Regions from separate parts of the Aurantivibrio plasticivorans genome, predicted to be linked through region 1. Evidence: predicted binding sites of a transcription regulator. Region 1 holds the regulator's gene; each other region holds the start of a gene.
The links. Region 1 encodes LexA, which represses DNA repair genes until DNA is damaged. Its sites were predicted from a motif close to ACTGTNTNTANANACAGT; they were not measured.

Region 1 (5,585 bases):
TCAACGCACTTCGCCAGCTAGGATCAAAGGGTTCTGTAAAATCAATATGCTCAACACCAGCCTCATCGCCAGTAAAATATGTGTGCTCCCGCCCATAGGTGTAGTCGATGATTTGGTCGGGCAGTACTAGAGACCCTGGCTGCATATCCGAACGGATTCCGCCGACCGCGTTCACCGATAAAACAGCAGCGACACCTACGCTGTGAAGAGCCCACATGTTGGCTCGATAGTTAATCCGGTGAGGAGGTAGCGCGTGACCATCGCCGTGACGCGGCAGAAAGACGACATCAGACCCACTTAATGTTCCAAAAACCGCAGGCGCAGACAACCCGTAGGGTGTTTCAATAACGGACGTTTCGTGGATGTTTAATTCTGGAAATTGATTAAAGCCAGACCCACCAATGACGGCGAAAGCTTTGCCCTCAAGTGAAAAACTCATCGATACCTCTTTCTTTAATGTGTTTACCGGGCAGCAAACGTGCTAACGCTTACTCCTCTATCTATAGAATATTGACTAGCCAGCAATTGACTGATTACCACAGGCGACCAATGTGGCCGACTAAGAGAGCAATAGCGACTGTAATTGATCATCGAGAGCATAGATGTTCTCAAGATTGCGACCATACCCCGCCACATCCATACCGTAACCAACGACAAATTTATCTGGCACCTCAAGACCGACATAGTCGGCACTTAACACGTGTTCATTTTTCTCTTTAGGCTTCGCTACCAGTACCGCGGTCGCAACTTTTTCTGCACCGCCGCGTCGACAATAATCAGCAATGGCCGCCAAAGTAATACCTTCGTCTAAGATATCATCGACGATGATAACGTCGCGGCCTTGTAATGACACTGATGGCTCAACTGTCCAAGATAGCTCATCGCCAACACATTGATCGCCATAGCGGCTTGCATGAAGGTAATCCACCTCTAGAGGAAAACGCAGTGATAACATAAGCCGAGCGAAAAAAGGTAACGCCCCGTTCATCACCCCGACAAGAATGGGCTTAGAGTGTCGAAAGTCGTTAGTTATATCCTTGGCCATACATTCAATAGCATTCTCTATCTGGTCACGTCGCCAAAGTAGCTCCGCATTTTGCCGAATGGCTTCGAATTGATCACTATTCATTGCGGTACGTCTACTTGCTAGTATTTTCCGGGACAACGCCTTGCAGTCTCACGACTTCAGGAACATGTAACGTTGATGTGGGGAACGCACACTCGGCACCATGCTGTTCAATAATATCGAATATTGAAAATAACACGCGCTGTTTGATCTCGTGATACTCAATCCAGTTCGTCGTTTTTGTGAAAGTGTAAACAAAAAAGTCGAGTGATGAAGCACCAAAACTATTAAAGTTAACAATTAACGTTTGAGAGTGATCAATGTCTTCATGACCTTCTAACATCGCCCTCACATCGTCAACTATTCCCGGTAATTTACTGGCATCGTCATAACGCACGCCAATTGTTTCGTAAATGCGACGATTCGTCATACGTGAGGGGTTTTCAACCGAAATATGAGTGAATGTTGAGTTCGGCACATATAATAAGCGTTTGTCGAACGTGCGGATTCGAGTTAGTCGCCAGCCAATTTCTTCAACTGTGCCTTCGATTTCTTGGTCCGGCGAACGAATCCATTCGCCAACCGAAAACTGCCGGTCAAGGTATACCATTAATCCGCCGAAGAAATTAGCTAACAAGTCTTTCGCTGCAAAACCAACGGCCAAACCACCGATCCCACCAAATGCCAATACACCACTAATACTAACGCCAAAAGTTTGTAGCACGAAAAGAACCGCGGTGATGATGACCGAAACCCGCAGTAGTTTTCCAACGGCTGTCACCGTCGTGATATCCATGGGCTTATTTTTTGTAAACTCTGGCTGCGTTAAATTTTCTTCCGCTTTGCGAATAAAAAGCACTAAGAACCAGGTAACGATAACGTTGACCCCCACCTTTCGCGCGGCATCTACAATATCGACTAACTCTGGAGACGTTTCCTTTATTGCAAACTCGATAGCAACAGACAACCCTACAAGCCAAATAAACCATTTTAGCGGCCGCTTCACAGAGCTAATCAGTGCATCATCCCACAAGGTCTTGGTCTGCTGGGTTCGCGCCTCAATCCGATCTAAAACAACCTTGGCAATGTACGCGACAATCAACGTGGTAAACACCACCAGAAAATCTTTCATTACCCAGAGATACGCCTCTGGAATCCACTGCTTTAGCCACTCTTCTAACATCCTGCCTTTCCTACTATTCGTTTAACGCTTTAATGAGATATTGTCGATACACCTGGCCGAGTGTAGGTTTAAATAATTTCTTTTTGTTGTGTTAATTCAGCCAATGATTCACGGACGTGTTGCCAACGTGTGGACGCTAACAGTTCTGCCCAGGAGACCTCTTGTCGAGCTTTCATAGAGGCCAAACGGGGGCTCGGCTCCAACGCCTGACCTTCAAGCCCCGCTACAACTTCATTTGCACCGTCACGATTGTTACACACCAACACCATGTCGCAGCCTGCCGCAAGCGCTTGCCGTGCGCGATCGGTGAAACTACCTGCGGAGCGGGCACCTGCCATATCTAAATCATCTGAAAAGATGACCCCTTGGTAAGCCAAATCACCTCGCAAAAACTCCTGCAGCCATTTTGAAGAAAACCCTACTGGCATGGGGTCAACGTCGGAGAACACAATATGAGCGGGCATGACCGCATCGAGTTCATGTTGCAAACGCATAAACGGCACCAGGTCTCGTGCTTTGATATCATCCATCGGTCGATCATCGACAGGCAACTCAAGATGACTATCCCCCACCACACTGCCATGTCCTGGGAAATGCTTGCCAGTGGTTGCCATACCGGCTTCATGCATTCCTGCCAGAAACGCACTAGCGAGCTCTACCACCTCTTCCGGCTTATTTGAGAAAGAGCGATCGGCTATGACACTACAATAAGCATCATCAACATCCAGCACTGGGGCAAAACTAAAATCCATTCCTGTCGCCAACACTTCACTAGCCATTAGCCAACCACAATCCTTCACTAAGCCTAATGTGTGTTCCTGATTGGTTCGATATAGAGGAAGAAATGCCTGCATGGGTGGCAATCGTGTATAGCCGTCACGCAAGCGCTGTACTCGTCCTCCCTCTTGGTCAACCGCAAGCAAAAGTTCTGGTCGAATATCACGCACGGCAGAGACCAGAGCGAAAATTTGCTCTCTAGATTCGATATTGCGCGCAAAGAAGATCACTCCACCAACCAATGGGTTTAACAACAAGGCTCTGTCATCTTCCGTTATTTCGGTTCCGATCAGGTCGACCATTACTGGGCCGAGCTTTAAAGGGGTTCCGGCTAAGCTTACTGCCATGGTTGATTGTCCTCGTGAGCAACTTGCTGGGTATATTTAGAGGTCGTAACCATATACCAACCTCCTCACAAGTTACAGCGCGCTGGCTATCAGAAATGACGGATTTAACGAAGAGCCGCCTACAGCAACAGAGAAATCGCGCAAAAATAAAACACTTGCACTGGCATTAACACTGTATATAATGCCATGTACTGTATATACCAACAGACTGTATAGGATAAACACATACAGTTTACATACCATTGACGGCACAGACGGATTGCGTTGACACCGTAAATGCAATCCAGCACGAGGACATAGCATGATTAAACTTACCGAACGCCAGGAAGAAGTTCTGCAGTTAATCCGTGATTATATTGAAGAAACAGGCTACCCCCCTACTCGTGCAGAAATTGCAGAGGAACTTGGTTTTAGGTCTGCCAACGCCGCTGAAGAACATTTACGCGCACTTGCACGCAAAGGTGCTATCGAGATGGTTCCAGGTGCATCTCGTGGCATTCGGTTACCCGAAAGCGAATCAGGAATTCCTGTCGTCGGCAGGGTCGCGGCAGGCAACCCCATTTTGGCAGAGGAAAATATTGAAGACTATTGTGATATTTCGCCTTCTTTTTTCTCTCCCCAAGCTGACTACATGTTACGAGTAAAAGGCTACAGCATGAAAGATGCTGGGATACTTGATGGTGACTTGCTCGCCGTTCACAAAACCAATCAGGCTCGCAACGGACAGATTGTTGTCGCTCGTATTGGCGAAGAAGTCACTGTGAAGCGTTTTCGTCGAGAGAGAAATAAGCAACAAGTTGAGCTTGTGCCAGAGAACGCTGATTTTGATGTGATCGAGGTCAATCTGAAAGATGACGATTTCGAAATCGAAGGTTTAAGCGTCGGGATTATTCGTCGCGGCGAATAGTTTCGCTGAAAAGCAAGGTAGATCAGAGGTAACGTCGTTATGTTCCCACAGCAGCTTTCTGAAACAACAGCATCATTTCCAGAGGATCTGGCTAGCGCAGCTTATCATGCTTCTAACTCACAGGGGCAGCTGTCTCCCCATGCGACAGCTCACGCCGTGACATCGCTCTCTATAGAGCTTCCCCGACTCAACACTCAGCAACAATCACTGTCACTGAGTGTTTATAGACACTGTCTCTTGAGTTCTATAACAAGCGCATTAACTACTGCAGACGATGATCTCGATCAATCTCGATGGGTAACGGTTATCGTGGATTCTTTGACCGCGCGCTGGCTTGCTTCGCAAACACTGAATAGTAAACATCTCCGCATCATTCGTGTCGATTGTAATGATGATGCACTTTGGTCCGCTTGGGAGGCATTGGCGCTGGGCAATAGTATGACAGTGATTGCTGCTCTGACTAATCTCACATCTCAAGAAAAAAACCATCTCGAACAGGCCGCGCAGAAAGGAAGCTCGCGAGCCTTACTCATTAACCAGCTTATTTCTATACCATCGCAGCAGGTTGATTATTTCAGTCCCGAAATACAAAACGCTGCAGCATAGTATCAGTAATCCAATATCGCTCTATAGAAACTTTTCCAAGGAAATGTTGCTGACGGGCTTCAAGGGTAAGTACGTTGCCTTACAGCCTGAAAATTCACAAGCGGTGTAAGACAAGTGGAAAACTAGAGCGGGTTATGTGGAACGTAATCCTAAGGAAATTACCTTTTAAGCCATTCGCGTACAACTCTACGTTGATTAGAGTCTCGACAGCATCCACATCTTTTATGAGTGATGATCTATCAACACTCATCGTGAGATATAAGTTAATGAACCAAATGTGACTCCATGGCGAGTGAATTCATGTCAGTACCACTCTCGCTATTATCGTTGTCGTTCTCCAAACTATTACTGCGCTTGAGGCCCTTAATTTGAGTCTGATCCGCACCCTTCTGCGGAGTAACTTCTGGTTCAGTCGATGTTCCAAGCGATTCTTTAGCATCCGACAAAGACGTCTGCTGTTCATTCTCTTCGCTTGTAGATTCAATTCCCAACTCGACCTGTTTTGCCCCATCACTGGTGATCGCCGCATAGTGATTGGCAACCTCAGCCACTCTCTCTAGGCCTGCCTCCATCATCACTTTCGCAATAGAGAACTTATCCCCCTCAAGGAAGCGTACTAGTTCTGTTGAAAATCGTATTGTAACCAGTGTTTGCGCATCATTTTCGCCCTCTCGCTGCAGCGCAACATCCCCGTTAGGA
Region 2 (5,585 bases), 1.0 Mb from region 1:
GTTCGCTGAGTAGTTCGGTAATCGGCAGCTCTAATCCTTGGCTATTGGTAATCTCACCTTGGAATTCTCTATAAGATAAAAAGACTAATGAAGGAATAAAATCCTGCACGGGCCTCGCGGTGTATTGCTTATCATATAAATTTCCCGCCAGTGAAGCGAGTTGCTCTATCAGCGGTTTGCCGTAACGGCTCCCTAATTCAGTTGAAGGTAATAAAAATAGGTCCTTGAGTGTTGTTAAACCAGCGTTGATTAATTGTTGCTGCTGTTTTTCTGCCCCGTCAAGATAGGCTATTGGCATTTGTTCGAGCATTGTCTTCCAGTGCGTGGCGGGAGGGGCAACAAACTCGTTGAGAGGGGAATCAGATAACACTTGTTCAGGGTTATCTGTGCGAAAACGGGCAAATAACCAAGCCGCTTCTTGGGTGTGCGCTAAGCCTTCAACGCAATGAAAGCCTTTGCTTTGCAAGCCGCGTTGGATTTGCCCTCTTAAACGACTTACTCCTCTAAATAAGCGCAAACAGCCACTGACTTCTAGCAGCAAACTAAACGGCTTGTTGTTGACAGTGGGGGTGAATTGATAAGCCCACTCGGTAAGCTTCTCCAGCGCTTTTTGCTCGTGTTCATCGTTGCGTTCCATCACCTGTAGGTCTGGCTCTAAGGCGTAGGCCGTAGCGAGTCGCATATCGATACGTAATCCTTTGGCTTGCGCTGCGGTATTCACGAACACCAGCCGCTGCTTCTCTACAATCGCTAACGGTGCCTGCGCCTTCCGCGCTCCCAATTGCCTCGACAGTTGATCCAAAGGAAGCTGCGGAAGATGGAGGCACAACCATAATTGATCGCGTTGTTGTGACTTTTTCATACCAATAAAGAAACATTAATAGACTAAAGGCTGCGCGTTACGGAGTTGATATCGGTATTACGTTGTTGCTCTTGATTGAGCTTGAGGTGTCGCTCACAGCGGCGGTATTGTGTTGCAGTTGAACAAGGGGTAATGGCAGTTGAAAGGTCGAGAGTGTTTGTAATTTTGTTAAATCAGGTGTCAGCGCTAGCTTAACTTGTTGCCCGCTCCAGCCGCCTCGCTGCTTCAAAATGTTAAGCTGCAAGAGCCCTTGGGGTTCGCTTTGAAGGCTTAAGCGTAGCGCCGAAGGAGAGGGCTGCTTTGCTTGGCTGCGGTGCCGTACCAATGTGTGCCAGCATTGGCCGCGGTGAGCGGCTTGTTGTAAGCGTCGTAATTGCCGACTATCAAGTTGCGTAGTGACGGCCCAGTTGATGACTGCACTGCAGCACCCAGATTGCAACACCTGCTCAGCACTCCAAAGCTGCTCGCGTTCATCACGGGGTGTAATTAATAATACCCCTTGTGGATTAAGCCCTAGCAATCGAACAGCGGAGGCAAAAGGCAGATACGGAGGCGAAATGAAGGCCACCCAAGGCCGCTGTTGTTGTACTTTGCGTAGTGCCGGTATGAGTAGGCGTAGTTCACCAATACCAACATGAGGTAACAGCAATTCGGTGGTCGCGCTATCGGGCCAGCCACCATCGTGTAATGCCTTATCGAGTGGCGTATAACCGGTACTCAAGACTGTGGTGCGCCGCTTTAAGCGCGAAGCCTGCCAGACATTAGGTAGTTGTAGTAGCTGTTCTAATTCAGAATTCATCAGCATGCCATCAAAATAAGTATATTGTATAAATATACAGTACTTTTATGGTTGTGCAAGTGCGCGGGCTTTGTCTGATGTGCTATGTCAAAGCGAAGAGCTATTTTCTATCGAAAAATCAAACACTTATACATTGAACTCTGCGTCAGTGATGAAGTATTTCATTGATTGCATCCAGCGTAAGCAAAAATTGCTAGATATATCCGGCGCATCTGGTTATTTTGGGCCGTATAAACTAAAAAACCTATCTGTTGATGAGTTAATGCGTTGGTGCTGAATTTGCGTGCCCTCAAAAGGGGGCGGCAGGTTGTAACTGTCTACATCAGGAAGTTATACCGGTGTATATAGTAGTAAGTAGATTTTATCTGTTGATGGATATAATAAGCGTCATAACTTTACGTATCTGTGAACACTATGAGCATACTCAATTATTACCAAGTGACGGAAAGCATTGCATCTTCAGGTCAGCCGACAGAAGCTCAATTCGACGAAATTGCTAGGGATGGTTATGAAGTTATTATTAACTTGGTAATGCCAGACCACGAGAACTCTATCGCCGCAGAAGGGAGCATAGTGACATCGCTTGGTATGAGTTATATTCATATTCCAGTCCCATTCGATTCGCCTAATAAAGATCACTTCGAAACATTTGCGGGTTTCATGGACGCACTCGGAAGCAAAAAAGTGTGGGTACATTGCATTGTTAATGCACGTGTTTCAGCGTTTCTATTTCGATATCTGCAAAGCAAGGGGTTCTCAGCTGCCCAAGCCAAAACTCCAGTTTTGGAGCAGTGGTTGCCAAAGATGGACAGCGTTTGGAGAGAGTTCATCAGTCATGCTCAAGAACAGTTGTAATAAATACTAGAAAAACCGTTTCTGCAGGTATTAGGGAGAAACCTGTCCAAATGCAAAAGACTCGACGAATAAAACTATTAACCGCAGTGTTATGTTGTCTCACGACATTGTCGATACATGGGCATCACGCCACTTCAGAATTTCTATTTTTAACAACGGAATTTGATGGCACTCTGACCAGTGTGAGCTGGAAAAATCCTCATGTTGAGCTGGTTATTCAAACGAAAGAAGGCGTTAAGGTTAATTTCATTGCCGATACAATATCGAATTTGTACCAGCTTGGTGTAAGAAAAGAAATGTTTCAGGTTGGCGAGAAAATTCGTATCGCGGGGAGAATATCGGGTAAAGACGATGCACGTGCTATGGCTAGAGAGGTGATATTGGATGATGGCTCACGCTATAAGCTTTGGAATGGAAGGTAATACTTCCTAGAAAATAAAGATTGTAGCCCTGAGCGAACAATGATCTTGAAAAATCATTAAACGCTTACAAATCAGAGGTTAGATACATTAAGTTAATTAACGATCATCAACATGATTAGGCATTCCTATGAAACGAGTTACCGGAATTGGCGGTGTATTTTTTCAGGCAAAAGATGCCTCTACATTGCGCGCTTGGTATAAGCGTCACCTCGGCATCGACGTCCAAGAGTGGGGTGGCACTGCGTTTGAGTCAACAGACTCCAGTGGCAATTCTACTGGCGGTACAACTATATGGTCTGTTAGTTCGGAGCAAGACGCTCCATTTGCGCCGGGTAATGCCTCGTTTATGATCAACTACCGAGTAGATGACTTGTTATCATTGATTACAGTACTTAAAGAGGAAGGCTGTCACGTGCTGGATAAAATTGATGACTCGGAGTATGGAAAGTTTGCCTGGGTTATCGATCCGGAAGGCAATAAAGTGGAATTATGGCAACCTCCTACAGGTTGAGGCGTTGTGTCACATTGAAAAATAACAAAATAGCCCAGTGTCAAACACTTGCATGCTAGAAAAACGCACGAGATGCTGTTATTCCTCAACAGGGTAACCAAAGGCTCAGGGTAAAGCGGAGACTGTCAATGGAGTTAACTTGCCACTGTAAAAACGTCATCATTAATGTTGATGAGCCCAGTCAGGTGACTCAATGTAACTGTTCTATTTGCAGTCGATACATGAGTTTGTGGGGATATGTCAAACCTGCTGAGGCGAAGATTGAAATAGGTGCAGCCGGTGTCAGTGCTTATTGCTGGGGTGATAAAGAAATCGATTTTATACGTTGTGCTCAATGTGGTTGTGTTACTCATTATGAGACAAAAGCAGGACGCTCGGATCCGATCGTTGCCGTCAATTTCGGTATGGCGCGTCAACGTGTTGAGCATGTACCGGTAAGGTATTTCAACGGTGCAGATAACTTCTAAGAATATAGCGGAGAAAACTAGATTGGTTTTCGGTCGTTGTAGTAGCCAATATGATTATTCATTATGAAAATAACGTATTTTAAACATTGTGATGTTGTCAATTGGGGCGAAGTTGCGAAAATCTTCGAGGTGGTTGATTGGGGTGTTCGGCCAGCGGACGCTCTAGAGAGCGCATTTCGACAAAGCGCATCTGTTCGTTTTGCGTTTGATGGTGAAAAGCTTATTGGTTTTGGCAGAACGGTTGATGACGGCGCATTTTACGGTTGGATTGTTGACTTGGTTGTTCTCCCGGAATATCAAGGTATGGGTATTGGTACTTGTCTGTTAAAAGAGCTGGAAACCGACCTTGAATCCTATATCACTACCATGTTGACTGCTGCTCCAGGTAAAAGTGGTTTCTATGAAAAACTCGGGTGGCTAAAACAAACATCGACTTTTATATGGCCTCGGTCTGAGGCTCAAAAACGTGCCTATACCGCATCTGAATAATATGGAGTTGGAGAGCCCCTGAGGCGTGAAAGCTTGTACGTTGAAGCGCAGTGACTATTTATGTTGTAGTCGGCTGATAGGTACGTTCTTTCGAGAGGGGTTTATCGTCATGCTATTAAATAAAAACCCAGGCTTTCCTGGGTTTTTATTTGCTTATTGCATTGCAGGGTTTGAAATCGACATTTGCCACGCTTGCTTCTGTCCTAGCGCGATAGCCGAAAAAGCAACTGTAGAAAGAATTATCATCAATAACCCAGCATGTACCATAGTGGGTGTACCGAAATAAGTGGTCGTTTCGGCGAATAGCCCGAATGCGAATAGGGTGCCGAGGCGTACGAACTCCAATATTCGAGAGTAACGTGTCCGATTAATCAGTGCGCCCAAACTGAAGCAAGTCAATAAGATATAGACGAGGCCGAACACTTGCAGCGGGTCGCTAAAAGAAAACAGGCTAGCTTCCGCAAACTGCGCGCCCTGGTTGGGGTTGTTGCCGCCAGATGCACCAAACACCATGAAAAGAAAAATGACTTGAATAAATACATAGGCTTTAAGTGTGCCAGGCACGGGAATGTCAAAACGGTTGTAAGTTTTAATATCTTCAATGTGGTTGGCGCGGGGTTGGTCAGCAACGTCTGCGGGTCGCCATCCCGTTTCTTTGTAGAAAATAGCGAGTTTGTCGCGCCAGCGCTTGGTGTTTTTAAAGTCATTCCATAGGTTTTTGTACCACACAAACTGGATGCCGATAGGGTTGAAGCTATCGACAGATTCCGTGGTGCCGTAGACGACTTCTTCACCTTCTTCGGCATAGGTGCCAAATAACTTATCCCAAATAATGAAAACGCCAGCATGATTTTTATCAATGTATTGTGGGTTTTGTCCATGATGCGCACGATGCACAGAGGGGGTGACCAGCAACCAATCAATCCATGGTAACTTGGGGATGAACTTGTTGTGGAGCCAAAACTGGTAGGCAAACTGCAGACCTTTCAGTGGTAAAAACATGGTGAAAAAGGGGAAGCCCAGAATCGCCATCGGTATAAAGAACGGCCAGTCAACCCACTGTTGAAAAATACCTTTGCGTACGGCGGTGCTGAAATTGAAGTCTTCGCTAGTGTGGTGACCTTGGTGAATGCCCCACAAGAAATTATTTTGGTGTGATGTGCGGTGAAACCAGTAATGA
Region 3 (5,585 bases), 1.0 Mb from region 1:
AATCAAAGCCAACAAATGTTTACCGTTGCGATGAATTGCTTGCAACCCTTCTAGCTCACGCACTTTTAACCGATCGGCGACATTACGCGTTAGCACCTGAGAGAAGCCGATAATAGAATTTAATGGCGTACGTAACTCATGAGACATATTAGCCAAGAAGTTGCTCTTCGCTAGATTTGCCTCAGCAGCTCGCTCAGTCGCAAGGCGATAATCCGCTGTCATTTCTTCCGCTATTTTTTTCGCTTGGCGATTGATCGAATACAATGAAACAATGAGATAAAACAAGAACAGATCAATAATAATACCGGCAATAAGAATAAATTTTGGCTGATCAGACGCGTCTATATTTCCCAGACTAGCCGTATCTTTGTAAACAATTGTCCATAGCCGGCCCTGTAGCTCCACTTGCTTTATTGTTTGCTCGAGAGAAGACGGCTGTGCCGCTTTGCTTTGAAACAGCAGCGCAGTAGGCGTGATTGTATCGCCATCATAAATCGCAAACTCAATACTGGGATCTTCGGCACCGATAATGCCGCGCATTAGATCTCCTACACGGAACGGCGCATACACCCAACCTCGTATCAAGGCCTGACGTTCTTCAACGGTGGCTGGAATATTGCCACCATGATAAACGGGCAGGTACATCAAAAAACCTGCTTGTACATTTTCATCAGTTTCTTGTACTAAGGTGATTTTTCCAGACGTTGACGCATTAGCCGTTTCTACCGCACGCGCCATCGCCTCACGCCGTACTTCATTTGACCACATGTCATAGCCAAACGCGCGTTGGTTGCGCCAGTCAAAAGGCTCGAGATAAATTATCGACGTATAGTAGTCACGAGTCCCCTGAGGGTTCACTGCAAACTCGGGAAAACCTTCCGCACGCACGCCCGCCACGAAAGGTTCTAGCTCCTCAGGTTGAACCGGTACGGAAAACCCAAGCCCTTGAATGCCAGGCCAATGCCGATTGATATCAATCGTGGTGACGAAATTACGCCAATCATCACGTGACGTGTTTTCCTGACTACGAAGTAAAGCAACACCACTGCGTAAGGCTTGCTCGTAGACATTCATTCGCTCTTCAATGGCCAGCGTAATTTCATTCGCCCTGTATTCAAAACGCTGCAAAGCCTTCTGCTCGGCCAAATTACTCGCCACTAAATAGGCAACAACCGTAATGGTCAGCGATGCGCACAGCACCACCCAACCCGATAATGGATTGTGTAGATAGCTGATGATCCGCCAGTTAAGCCCAAACGCTCGATCAATTAGCGTCTTCTGTTCTGAAGCAACATGATCTCTACCACGCTGCGGGGACATATTGGCATCTGAATGCTTTGCTGTATTCATTGGGTCCAGATGAGTGAGCCTATATCGCTATTGAACTAGTGCCACTTTAAAAGCATAGCACCCACACACCAGCACACATTTATATTCAACGGGGTTCTCCACTCAGCATTTTAACTGTATATTAATACAGTTATGAGCCAATTTGCCGAACTACACTGCCTCAGCAACTTCACCTTCTTACGCAGCGCCTCCCACCCAGAGGAGCTAGTGTGGCGCGCCGCTGAATTGGGTTATCGCGCATTAGCAATTACCGACGAGTGCTCGCTAGCTGGGGTAGTAAAGGCTCACTCCGCGGCCAAAGCCGTCAGTCAAAGTGGGTTACCCTTACAGCTCATCATTGGTACCGAACTGCACCTACATAGCAACCCAAGCAACGAGGCCAACAGCCAGGCACCCGATATCCATCTACTTCTGTTATGCCCCAACCGCACTGCGTATAGTGAAGTATCCGGGCTCATATCCCGGGCTCGTCGGCGCAGCGACAAGGGGCACTACTACCTAGCACTATCTGATCTACAGTTCGGGACCCAACACTGCCTCGCTATTTGGTTGCCCAAGGCCGGCCTAGCCCCCACATCGATACAAATACTCGGCCAAACACTGGCCAGTTTTTTCAAACACCGGCTCTGGATTGGTGTGACACTCAATGCGCAAGGCGACGACCAAGCGCACTATCACAGCTGCCAACAACTGGCCGACATATGCGAAATCCCTATGGTGGCCTGCAACAACGCGCAAATGCATCACCTGTCGCGAAAGCCCTTACACGATGTGCTAACCGCTATACGCCTTAACACTCCCGTGCAAGACTTAGGCACACAGCGACTCGCTAACGCCGAGAACTATTTACGCCCCATTGAAGAACTCCAGCAGATTTATCCCGCCGCTTTATTAGAAGAAAGTGTGCATATCGCAAATCACTGTCATTTCAGTCTGGATGAGTTGCGCTATGAATACCCCGAAGAGCTAGTGCCCAAGGGGCAAGATGCCACGGTGTATTTACGCAAACTCACGTTCAGCGGTGCTCAACAGCGCTGGCCTCAAGGTATTCCCCCTAGTGTGCGAGAACAACTCGATAAAGAATTAGCTACCATTGCCGAGCTGCGGTATGAACACTACTTTTTAACGGTGTACGACTTAGTTCGTTTTGCCCGCAGCCAACATATTCTCTGTCAAGGTCGAGGATCAGCAGCCAACTCAGCGGTATGTTATTGCCTCTTTATTACTGAAGTTGACCCGGCACAAAGCGATCTATTATTTGAACGTTTCATTTCCAAAGAACGCAACGAGCCACCCGATATTGATGTCGACTTTGAGCACGAACAACGAGAAGAAGTCATTCAATATATTTATCGAAAGTACACGCGTAAGCGTGCTGCATTAGCCGCTACCGTCATTACTTATCGTTCTCGTAGCGCTATTCGTGATGTCGGTAAAGCCCTGGGGTTTGATGATCCATTGATTGATAAATTGGCTAAAAGCATGGCTTGGTGGAACAAGGCTGACCAACTCGCCGAGCATTTTCGCTCAGCTAATTTATTACCTTCTCAAGAACCATCCAACAACAATAAACATCGAGCAAAAAAAGCAGGACATTATCAACACATAGCTCAACAGTTCTTATCGCTAGTCAAAGACATTATTGGTTTCCCTCGACATTTATCACAGCATGTGGGTGGCTTTTTAATTACACACAGTCCTATTAGCACCTTAGTGCCAATTGAAAATGCGGCTATGCCGGATCGCACTATCGTGCAATGGGATAAAACGGATATCGAAGCATTAGGTTTGTTAAAAATCGATGTCTTAGCATTAGGTATGTTGACCGCCATTAGAAAAAGTATCGAACTTATTAACCAATATTCGGAAAATACATTGTCTATTGCCAACATTCCCAAAGAAGATCCAAAAACGTACAACATGTTATGTCGGGGCGATAGCATCGGGGTTTTTCAAGTGGAGTCCCGCGCGCAAATGGCCATGTTACCGCGCCTAAAACCCAAAACATTTTATGACCTGGTCATTCAAGTTGCGATTGTTCGCCCCGGCCCGATTCAGGGCGATATGGTGCATCCGTATCTAAAGCGTCGTAATGGCGAAGAAGCTGTTACTTACCCAAATGATGACGTCAAAGCCGTATTAGAGCGTACGCTTGGCGTACCTATTTTTCAGGAGCAGGTTATTAAACTTGCAATGGTCGCCGCCGGTTTTAGCGGAGGAGAAGCTGATCAATTACGTCGCGCGATGGCATCATGGGGGAAAAACGGCCACCTGCAACAATTTCACGATAAGGTGATTAATGGCATGCTATCACGTGGGCACGATCGTGAATTTGCTGAACGACTGTTTCGACAAATGCAAGGGTTTGGTGAATACGGATTCCCAGAATCACATGCGGCTAGTTTCGCATTGCTTGTTTATATTTCCGCTTGGTTAAAGTGTCATTATCCCGCCGCATTTTATTGCGGTTTATTGAATAGCTTGCCGATGGGTTTTTACTCCCCATCGCAACTCATACAAGATGCGCAACGCCATCAGATTAAAATCCTGCCCGTGGATGTGCGCCATAGCCAATGGGATCATTGTTTATACCACCACAGTAAAAACCCGGTACTCGAACAACAACCAGCCATTCGCTTAGGAATGCGTATTATTAAAGGTTTTAATCGTGCTGCGGCTGAACGTATTGTCAGCGCACGCAAGCAAGCCTTTACTAGCGGCCATGACATTCGCCTACGCGCGCAATTGAACCAACAGGAACTAAGTAGCCTAGTCAATGCTGATGCACTGTTAAACGTGACAGGGCATCGCCATCAAACCCATTGGGACACACAGTCCATTGCCTCTCCGACGCCACTGCTTGGTCTAAGCGAACTAGAAAACACCAATAGCCACTATACACCTAGACAGATGGCGCCCCCCGATAAAGTCGCCACTACGGTAATGGATTATCACAGTACGGGTTTAACACTGAACTCTCATCCAATGGCGCTGCTGCGAGAACAACACACATTCTCTCGCTGCCGTCGCGCTCAAGATCTGTACACGTTAAACACCGGGCGCTTTGTCCGCATCGCCGGACTAGTGACAGGCCGCCAGCGTCCCGGCACCGCATCAGGTGTAATCTTTATGACGCTTGAAGATGAGACAGGCAATAGCAATATCGTTATTTGGCGAGATGTATTACAACGCTTTCGTCAACAAATTCTGACAGGACGCTTGCTGTTGATTAAAGGCGTAGTAGAAAGAAAAGATTCCGTCATCCACGTTATTGCCGGGGATATTATCGATTACAGTGAAGCATTACCGACATTACGTAACCGTTCGAGAGATTTTCACTAGCCATCCACTCTAGCAAGACAGCTGAACACGTCAGGGAGCTAAATCTCCTAGACAATGAGCGCTTTAGCTGGCTAAAGCCCATGCTCCATATCACGAAAGTTTGACTAAAATTACGCTAGTGATCGCGCCGAATACGCAGCTAAACGACAAACGGCGTAATAATCATCCCAATTCTCCATATCCATAATTGGCGAATTCCAAACAAGCCCGTAACATTATTAACCTCGTAACGCACCACATCGCAACACGCCCAGTAGCCGACCAAGCGATGTATGATGTTATTGCCGCAGTGATGAGAAAGGATGCCACCCATGAGCAGCGTAAACCCCTACACTACCCCCCAAGGACAAAGCGGCGTTGGCTTAGAATCAGACTACCAACCCAAAATCTTCACCATGAAAGGCCGCATCGGTCGCCTACGCTATCTAGCTTACAGCTGGGCGTGGGGCATTATTTCTATGCTGCCTATTGCTATCGCTGGGGTTATCGCAGGCGCAGCCGCCTTCGCTGGCACCGGAGAAATTGGCCCTGTCGCTGGCCTCTTAATTATACTCGGCTACATCATTTCCTTTGTCGGCACGTTTGGGATGGCGAAACGCCGCTTGAACGATATGGATCGAAGTGGATGGTTATCGCTACTGCTACTATTACCCTTCATTAATTTCGCCGTAATTCTATTTTTAATTTTTGGTCGCGGTACGCAAGGCTCGAATAGCTACGGGTTGCAAACGGTGCCCAACACAACCGCTGTCTGGGTTTTCGGTTTAGCTGCACCTATTTTAAGCCTGTTGGTGATCATTGGAGTCCTAGCGGCTGTCGCTATACCCGCCTACCAAGGCTACGTTGAACAGGCACAAACAGGCTTTGAAGATCGCGGTATTGACTTCCGCTCG
Region 4 (5,585 bases), 1.6 Mb from region 1:
TGTGAACAATTGTGGCGAAATTCGGCAATCGGAATGGTGCTGGTCAGTGGCGATGTGCGAAAGGCTTTATAGCTTTCGTAATGTAACTTATGAGCCTTTCCTTATTAAATACACGCTGCTCTATGTGGAGATAATTGAGAGGTCGCGTGATAGGTAGGCGAGGTGTGGGTAGGCAGAGGTACCGCTTTAGTCTGTGGTTTCTTAATTAAAAACCGTGCGATTGCTATGATTGGATTAAAACTGCCCAGTACTAGCAAAACGCAGTGGTGATTCGAAAATACTCGGTCTCTCAAGGTAAAAGCCTATTGCTGAGAACGTGGTGACTTTAGATGGTGGCCGTTGTTTTTGTTTTCGCTATGATTGTCTTAAAAAATTCGCCCTGGCGATAAAATATTCTTTGGATCTAAACTCGCTTTAATTGTTTTCATGAGTGCGATCTCTGCACTCGACCGGCTATAGGGAAGAAATTCTTTTTTCATTAAGCCGATACCATGCTCAGCGGAAATTGCGCCGTTTAGCTCTTTAATGATGCCATAAATGGTTTCATCAACAGCGTGGTGAGCTTCTCGGTTTCCTTCGCCGACATGCGCCAATACGTGCAAGTTACCATCACCAATATGGCCAAATAAGCTGATGGTTGCTTCTGGCCATTGATCCCGAATGCGTTGTTCTACTTGCTCACCAAAATATTGCATATCGCCAATGGCCATACTGACATCATAGGCATGCATACGTCCGATGGCGCGCGGAATCTCTGTGGCGCCATCGCGAATCGCCCAAAGCTGTTGCACTTCTTTATCGCTTTGAGAAATTACCGCGTCGCTGATGAGTTCATTTTCAAAAGCGGCTTCCATGGTTTGGTTAAATAATGTTTGGTCGGCTTCACCGGCGGTCCCCATGCTTTCGACCAGCACGCTGAAGGGCGTAGCTTGCTTAAAGGGTAAGATGACATGGGGTACATGTTGTTGGATTTGTTCGTAAGTGTTTTGCCAAAGCACTTCAAAAGCTGTCAGGTTGCCGCCTAAGTGTTGTTGCATGTGTACTAGCAATTTGCTGACATCTTCGAAATTGTTTAATTGACAAAAACTGACAACTTGAGAGTTAGGTTTCGGAAATAATTTTAATACCGCTTTGGTAATGATACCCAGCGTACCTTCACTACCAATAAACAATTGCTTTAGGTCGTAACCCGTGTTGTTTTTTCGCAGCTTATGCATTTCGTTAATGATGGTGCCATCAGCGAGTACCATTTCCATGCCTATCACTAAGTCTCGCATCATGCCGTAACGAATCACTCGGTTGCCTCCAGCATTGGTGGCGAGATTGCCGCCTATGCTGCAACTGCCGCGCGCACCGAGATCTAGAGGAAACAGCAAGCCTGCTTCGTCTGCTTTTTCCTGAACTATTTGCAGGGGCGTTCCCGCTTCAACGGTGATACTTGCGCTGTAAGGATCTACCTCAAGTATTGAATTCATTCTGTCCAAGCTGAGGGTGACTTCGCCTTCTAAGGGCGCTGCCGCAGATACCAAACCAGTCATTCCGCCTTGAGGGCTCACAGGTTGGTCGTTTTGATGGCACAGAGACAATATTTGAGAGACTTGCTCGGTGTTGGCTGGGCGAAGGTGTAACACGGGGCAAATTTTTCTAGCGCCCATTATGTCTTTGTAGTGTTTTTGATCGATGGCGTCGCCTTCGCGATAACCTTGTGGTCCAACGATTTGCTTGAGTTCTTCAAAGAATGGGGATGCTGTTGTGGTCATAACGTTTGCTAAACTGGCCAGTTGAAGCGGCCAAGTTTAGCACAGCGAGAGATTAAGAAAGGTTAGCCTAGAGGCGAAATTTACTTTGCGATAGCGGTTCCGACATCTAGGGTTTCGAACCAGTCGAGGAATCGTTTGATGTTATTCCCGGTAAATACTCGACCATGTTGCGGTGCCATGATGTCGATGTCTAGTTGCCTGACGCGGTTAATCCAGTCCTGCTTGGCGCGGTTGGAGGGCATCCAGCGTTCATGGAAGCCTTTCATTTTGGGTATGTGCTCGTCAAAATCGGTCACCTCAAATGGCGCGCCAGCGGGTTCTAATGCTGCACCAATATCACCGCTCATTAATATTTTCGCCTGCGGGTCGTAGACGTGAAAGTTACCCGAAGCGTGTAGGTAGTGAGCAGGGATAAATTTTAGCGTTACGCCGTCGAGTTCCAAGGAATCACCGCCATCGGGAATGGAGACGTATTCAATAGTATCCATTCCAAAATGACGAATAAAACCCTCCCATAGCCATGGTGCGTGGAGTTTCGCGTGTTCAAGTGCTTTGTCCCAGAGTCCCAGAGAGGAAATGATATCTGGGTCTTGGTGTGAGGCGAATAGGTGGGTAATTTGCTCGACCGGCACTTGTTTTACCACGCTAGCCAGCATGGCTGAGAAAAGCTCGACGCCACCTGGGTCCATCAACAGTGCGTTATTTGCGGTGCGCACCATATACTGGTTGGTATCGATAATTTTGTCGGGTTTGTCTGGATCTCGACCAAACATAAACCACTGATGACGACCGTTGTTGAAAATCTCGCGTGTTAGCATAATCGATCCGTGATGTTGGTAGTGTTAAAGCGATTGCTATGACAATCCTGCAAACAGTTGTTGTGAATGACGGACGTGGTTCTGTATTTTTCCAGCGGCGTCGCCGACGTTAGAGGCAATAACAGACAGCGGCTGCTCAAATTGTTTCCCAGACTGTGAGGCTTCAACTCGCGACATTGTTGATAGCACGGCGGCTGTCCGGAGCTCTCTGGAGAGTTCCTCTAAATCACTGTGAAGGCCCTGAACTTGCTGCTCAAATGCGCCTTTTAGCTCTACGTGTTCGGCTTCAATCTTAGAATAGGCTGGCGCTAGGCTGGTTAAAAATTCAGCATCTTCCGCTAACGTGTAGGCTCGCTTGAAGCTATCGAGGGTCGCCTCGACTCTAGCTGACTCAGAGGCCATGCGGCTAATGACAATTGCCCGGCCATTAATTTGCTGGGACGCTTCCACCGTTTTACTGGCTAAGTCGTCAATGAACTCTGTAATGGCTCGAAACCCCGCTGCGCCTTGTCCTGCTCGTAGGGCAAGTGCGCGGGCATTGCTCGCTGTGAGCGCGATTTGACGCGCTACCAACATGGCTTTATGGAGTTCTGATGCGACGATTGCTGCAACCACAAAATGGGTGCGATGCTGACTACCCGAGCTCATGAATGTCTCTTTCCTGTTGTCATTACCCTAGGCGACCTCGGCTGAAGCGGAGAGGGTGACTCGTGTTCTCTTAAGTTATAGCACATTCCACCGATAGCGCCGTCTCTTGACGGGTAGATTTATCTGGGTAAATATACAGTTGTTTTTATCGTGTTAGGGGCACCTGAATCATGCTATTCCCCCAGGGACATTTCGTTTTTCTCGATTTGGAGACTACCGGTGGTAAGGCTAGCCAAGATCGCATCACAGAGGTGGGGCTTATCGAGGTGCTTGATGGTGAGGTGGTAGATCAATATCAAAGTCTAGTGAATCCGGGTGTCCCTATTTCTTCCTTCATTACATCACTGACGGGTATTGACGACCAGCTTGTAGCCGATGCACCTGCGTTCTCGGATATTGCAGAAGACCTGCTGAGTCATCTACACGGGAGAACACTGGTGGCGCATAACGCCAGGTTTGATCATGGTTTTTTGAAGAATGAATTCAAACGATTAGGTTATGACTATCGCACCAAGGTGATGTGCACGGTTAAGCTTTCTCGCCTCGTGACCCCCGATCTCAACAAGCACAGTCTTGATAATCTCATTCATGTTCACGGCTTACATGTCGATGCTCGCCACCGAGCGATGGGTGATGCTGATTTGTTGGTGCAACTGGTTGCGCGCTGGTCTCGTTTACTGGGGGTTGAGGCAGTGCAGACCGCTATCCAGCAATTAACTCGCCGTTCTAGCATGCCGCCAAACCTCCCGCTTGACGAAGTGGATAAGTTACCGAATTGCCCGGGAGTCTATAAATTTTATGATAACCGTGATGCACTGCTCTACGTGGGAAAATCGGTGAGCATACGTGACCGAGTTAAATCACATTTTAGCGCTGACCATGCCAGTGACAAAGAAATGGAATTGTCACGTCAAGTGGTGAGAATTGAATACGTAGAGACTGCCGGTGATTTAGGCGCGCAATTACTAGAGGCAAATTTAATTAAAACACAATCACCAATTTATAACCGTCAGTTGCGTCGGAATAAAAAACTTTGGTATATGCTGCTAGAGCAAGACGGCAACGGTTATCTCCGAGTTGCGATTAAAAGCGGCGACTCTCTTCCTCTGGAATCTCTAGATAAAACAGTTGGGCTGTTTCGCTCTAAGAAAATGACAGAACAAACGCTTCGTAAAGTCGCGGAAGACAATAGTCTCTGTCATCGCCTCACAGGACTGGAAAAATCAAGAAAAGGGGCGTGTTTTGCGCACCAGCTTAAACGCTGCCATGGCGCCTGTGTTGGAAAAGAAGAAGCCGCTGATTACAACCAACGACTTTTGTCAGGTTTGGACGATTGGCGGGTTAAAGTCTGGCCTTATGCGGGGCCTGTGGTGATAAAAGAGATGTCAGCGCAGCTGACAAATTTCCATCTCATTGATCAATGGTGCTATCTTGGTTCTGCTGAATCTATTGAGTCATTGCCTGATCAAAAATCCACAACCCCTTTCGAATACGACCTCTATAAAATTGTGCTGAAGTTTTTTGACAAGGCCGATAAAAATCCAAACTATCAGCTTATTATGCTTTAGATAAAGTTGATCAGTTTACCTTTTTAACAAACTCAGATTTCAATTTCATGGCTCCGATGCCATCGATTTTGCAGTCAATGTCGTGGTCTCCATCGACTAGCCGAATGTTTTTTACTTTGGTGCCTACTTTGACGACAGACGATGAACCTTTGACCTTCAAATCTTTAATAACGGTCACGGTATCGCCGTCCTGAAGCGGGTTGCCATTGGCATCGAAAATTGTGTTGTCGTCTTCTAGTGATTCGGCTTCTGACCATTCGTGGGCACATTCGGGGCAAATTAATAATGTGCCGTCTGAGTAGGTAAACTCAGAATTACACTTAGGGCAGTTGGGAAAGTCGCTCATAATAAATCACTTATGGTTAGTAATGGATGGGAGGGGTTATCGATTTCCCCATATTTTACAGACAGCCCGGTCATTGCCGAGTAAGCCAACTACGGTGCACACTAGACCCGCGCCTGAGAAAACAATGAGAGGTAATAAGTAACCTATATCGCCTGCTTTGATTGCGCTAGGTGCGAGAAACAAACTTAACCCTAAAAATAGAATGCCAACAACGATGAGTACTTTTCTGTTTAAGGGCTTGTAAGAATACGGGTCGGTACCCGATTCAAACGGCGAAAGGATAGGGAAGAATAATTTTCTGAAAAATGATTTCATAATAGTGTTCGCAATAGTCGGAAGTATATTGATTGCTTTTTTAGGAGTTTAGTTATCGCTTTGCAGTTGGCAAAACATCGCTGAAAACCGCTTCACTTTTCCAGTCTGGCTCGGGAGTTTTTTGACCCGA

Region 2: the regulator LexA is predicted to act here: its motif matches at 1,685-1,702, upstream of imuA (translesion DNA synthesis-associated protein ImuA).
Region 3: the regulator LexA is predicted to act here: its motif matches at 1,464-1,481, upstream of ACZ5NB_RS02950 (error-prone DNA polymerase).
Region 4: the regulator LexA is predicted to act here: its motif matches at 3,349-3,366, upstream of ACZ5NB_RS14615 (exonuclease domain-containing protein).

Annotation. Positions count from the first base shown of each region.
Region 1 is NZ_AP036020.1:1,664,930-1,670,514, reverse strand. Features, by position in the region: gene ACZ5NB_RS07425 (S-methyl-5'-thioinosine phosphorylase) at 1-439, opposite strand, end outside; gene ACZ5NB_RS07420 (hypoxanthine-guanine phosphoribosyltransferase) at 560-1,129, opposite strand; gene ACZ5NB_RS07415 (mechanosensitive ion channel family protein) at 1,140-2,249, opposite strand; gene nagZ (beta-N-acetylhexosaminidase) at 2,318-3,373, opposite strand; gene lexA (transcriptional repressor LexA) at 3,675-4,280, shown strand; gene ACZ5NB_RS07400 (hypothetical protein) at 4,320-4,886, shown strand; gene ACZ5NB_RS07395 (hypothetical protein) at 5,150-5,585, opposite strand, start outside.
Region 2 is NZ_AP036020.1:652,319-657,903, forward strand. Features, by position in the region: gene ACZ5NB_RS02965 (Y-family DNA polymerase) at 1-862, opposite strand, end outside; gene imuA (translesion DNA synthesis-associated protein ImuA) at 900-1,661, opposite strand; gene ACZ5NB_RS02975 (protein tyrosine phosphatase family protein) at 2,076-2,516, shown strand; gene ACZ5NB_RS02980 (hypothetical protein) at 2,567-2,938, shown strand; gene ACZ5NB_RS02985 (VOC family protein) at 3,066-3,449, shown strand; gene ACZ5NB_RS02990 (GFA family protein) at 3,578-3,916, shown strand; gene ACZ5NB_RS02995 (GNAT family N-acetyltransferase) at 3,980-4,405, shown strand; gene ACZ5NB_RS03000 (sterol desaturase family protein) at 4,559-5,585, opposite strand, start outside.
Region 3 is NZ_AP036020.1:643,971-649,555, reverse strand. Features, by position in the region: gene ACZ5NB_RS02955 (CHASE domain-containing sensor histidine kinase) at 1-1,350, opposite strand, end outside; gene ACZ5NB_RS02950 (error-prone DNA polymerase) at 1,483-4,692, shown strand; gene ACZ5NB_RS02945 (DUF805 domain-containing protein) at 5,004-5,585, shown strand, end outside.
Region 4 is NZ_AP036020.1:3,264,364-3,269,948, reverse strand. Features, by position in the region: gene ACZ5NB_RS14630 (FAD-binding oxidoreductase) at 366-1,760, opposite strand; gene ACZ5NB_RS14625 (oxygen-binding di-iron domain-containing protein) at 1,841-2,578, opposite strand; gene ACZ5NB_RS14620 (chemotaxis protein) at 2,615-3,226, opposite strand; gene ACZ5NB_RS14615 (exonuclease domain-containing protein) at 3,397-4,794, shown strand; gene ACZ5NB_RS14610 (zinc ribbon domain-containing protein YjdM) at 4,805-5,140, opposite strand; gene ACZ5NB_RS14605 (pyridoxamine 5'-phosphate oxidase family protein) at 5,508-5,585, opposite strand, start outside.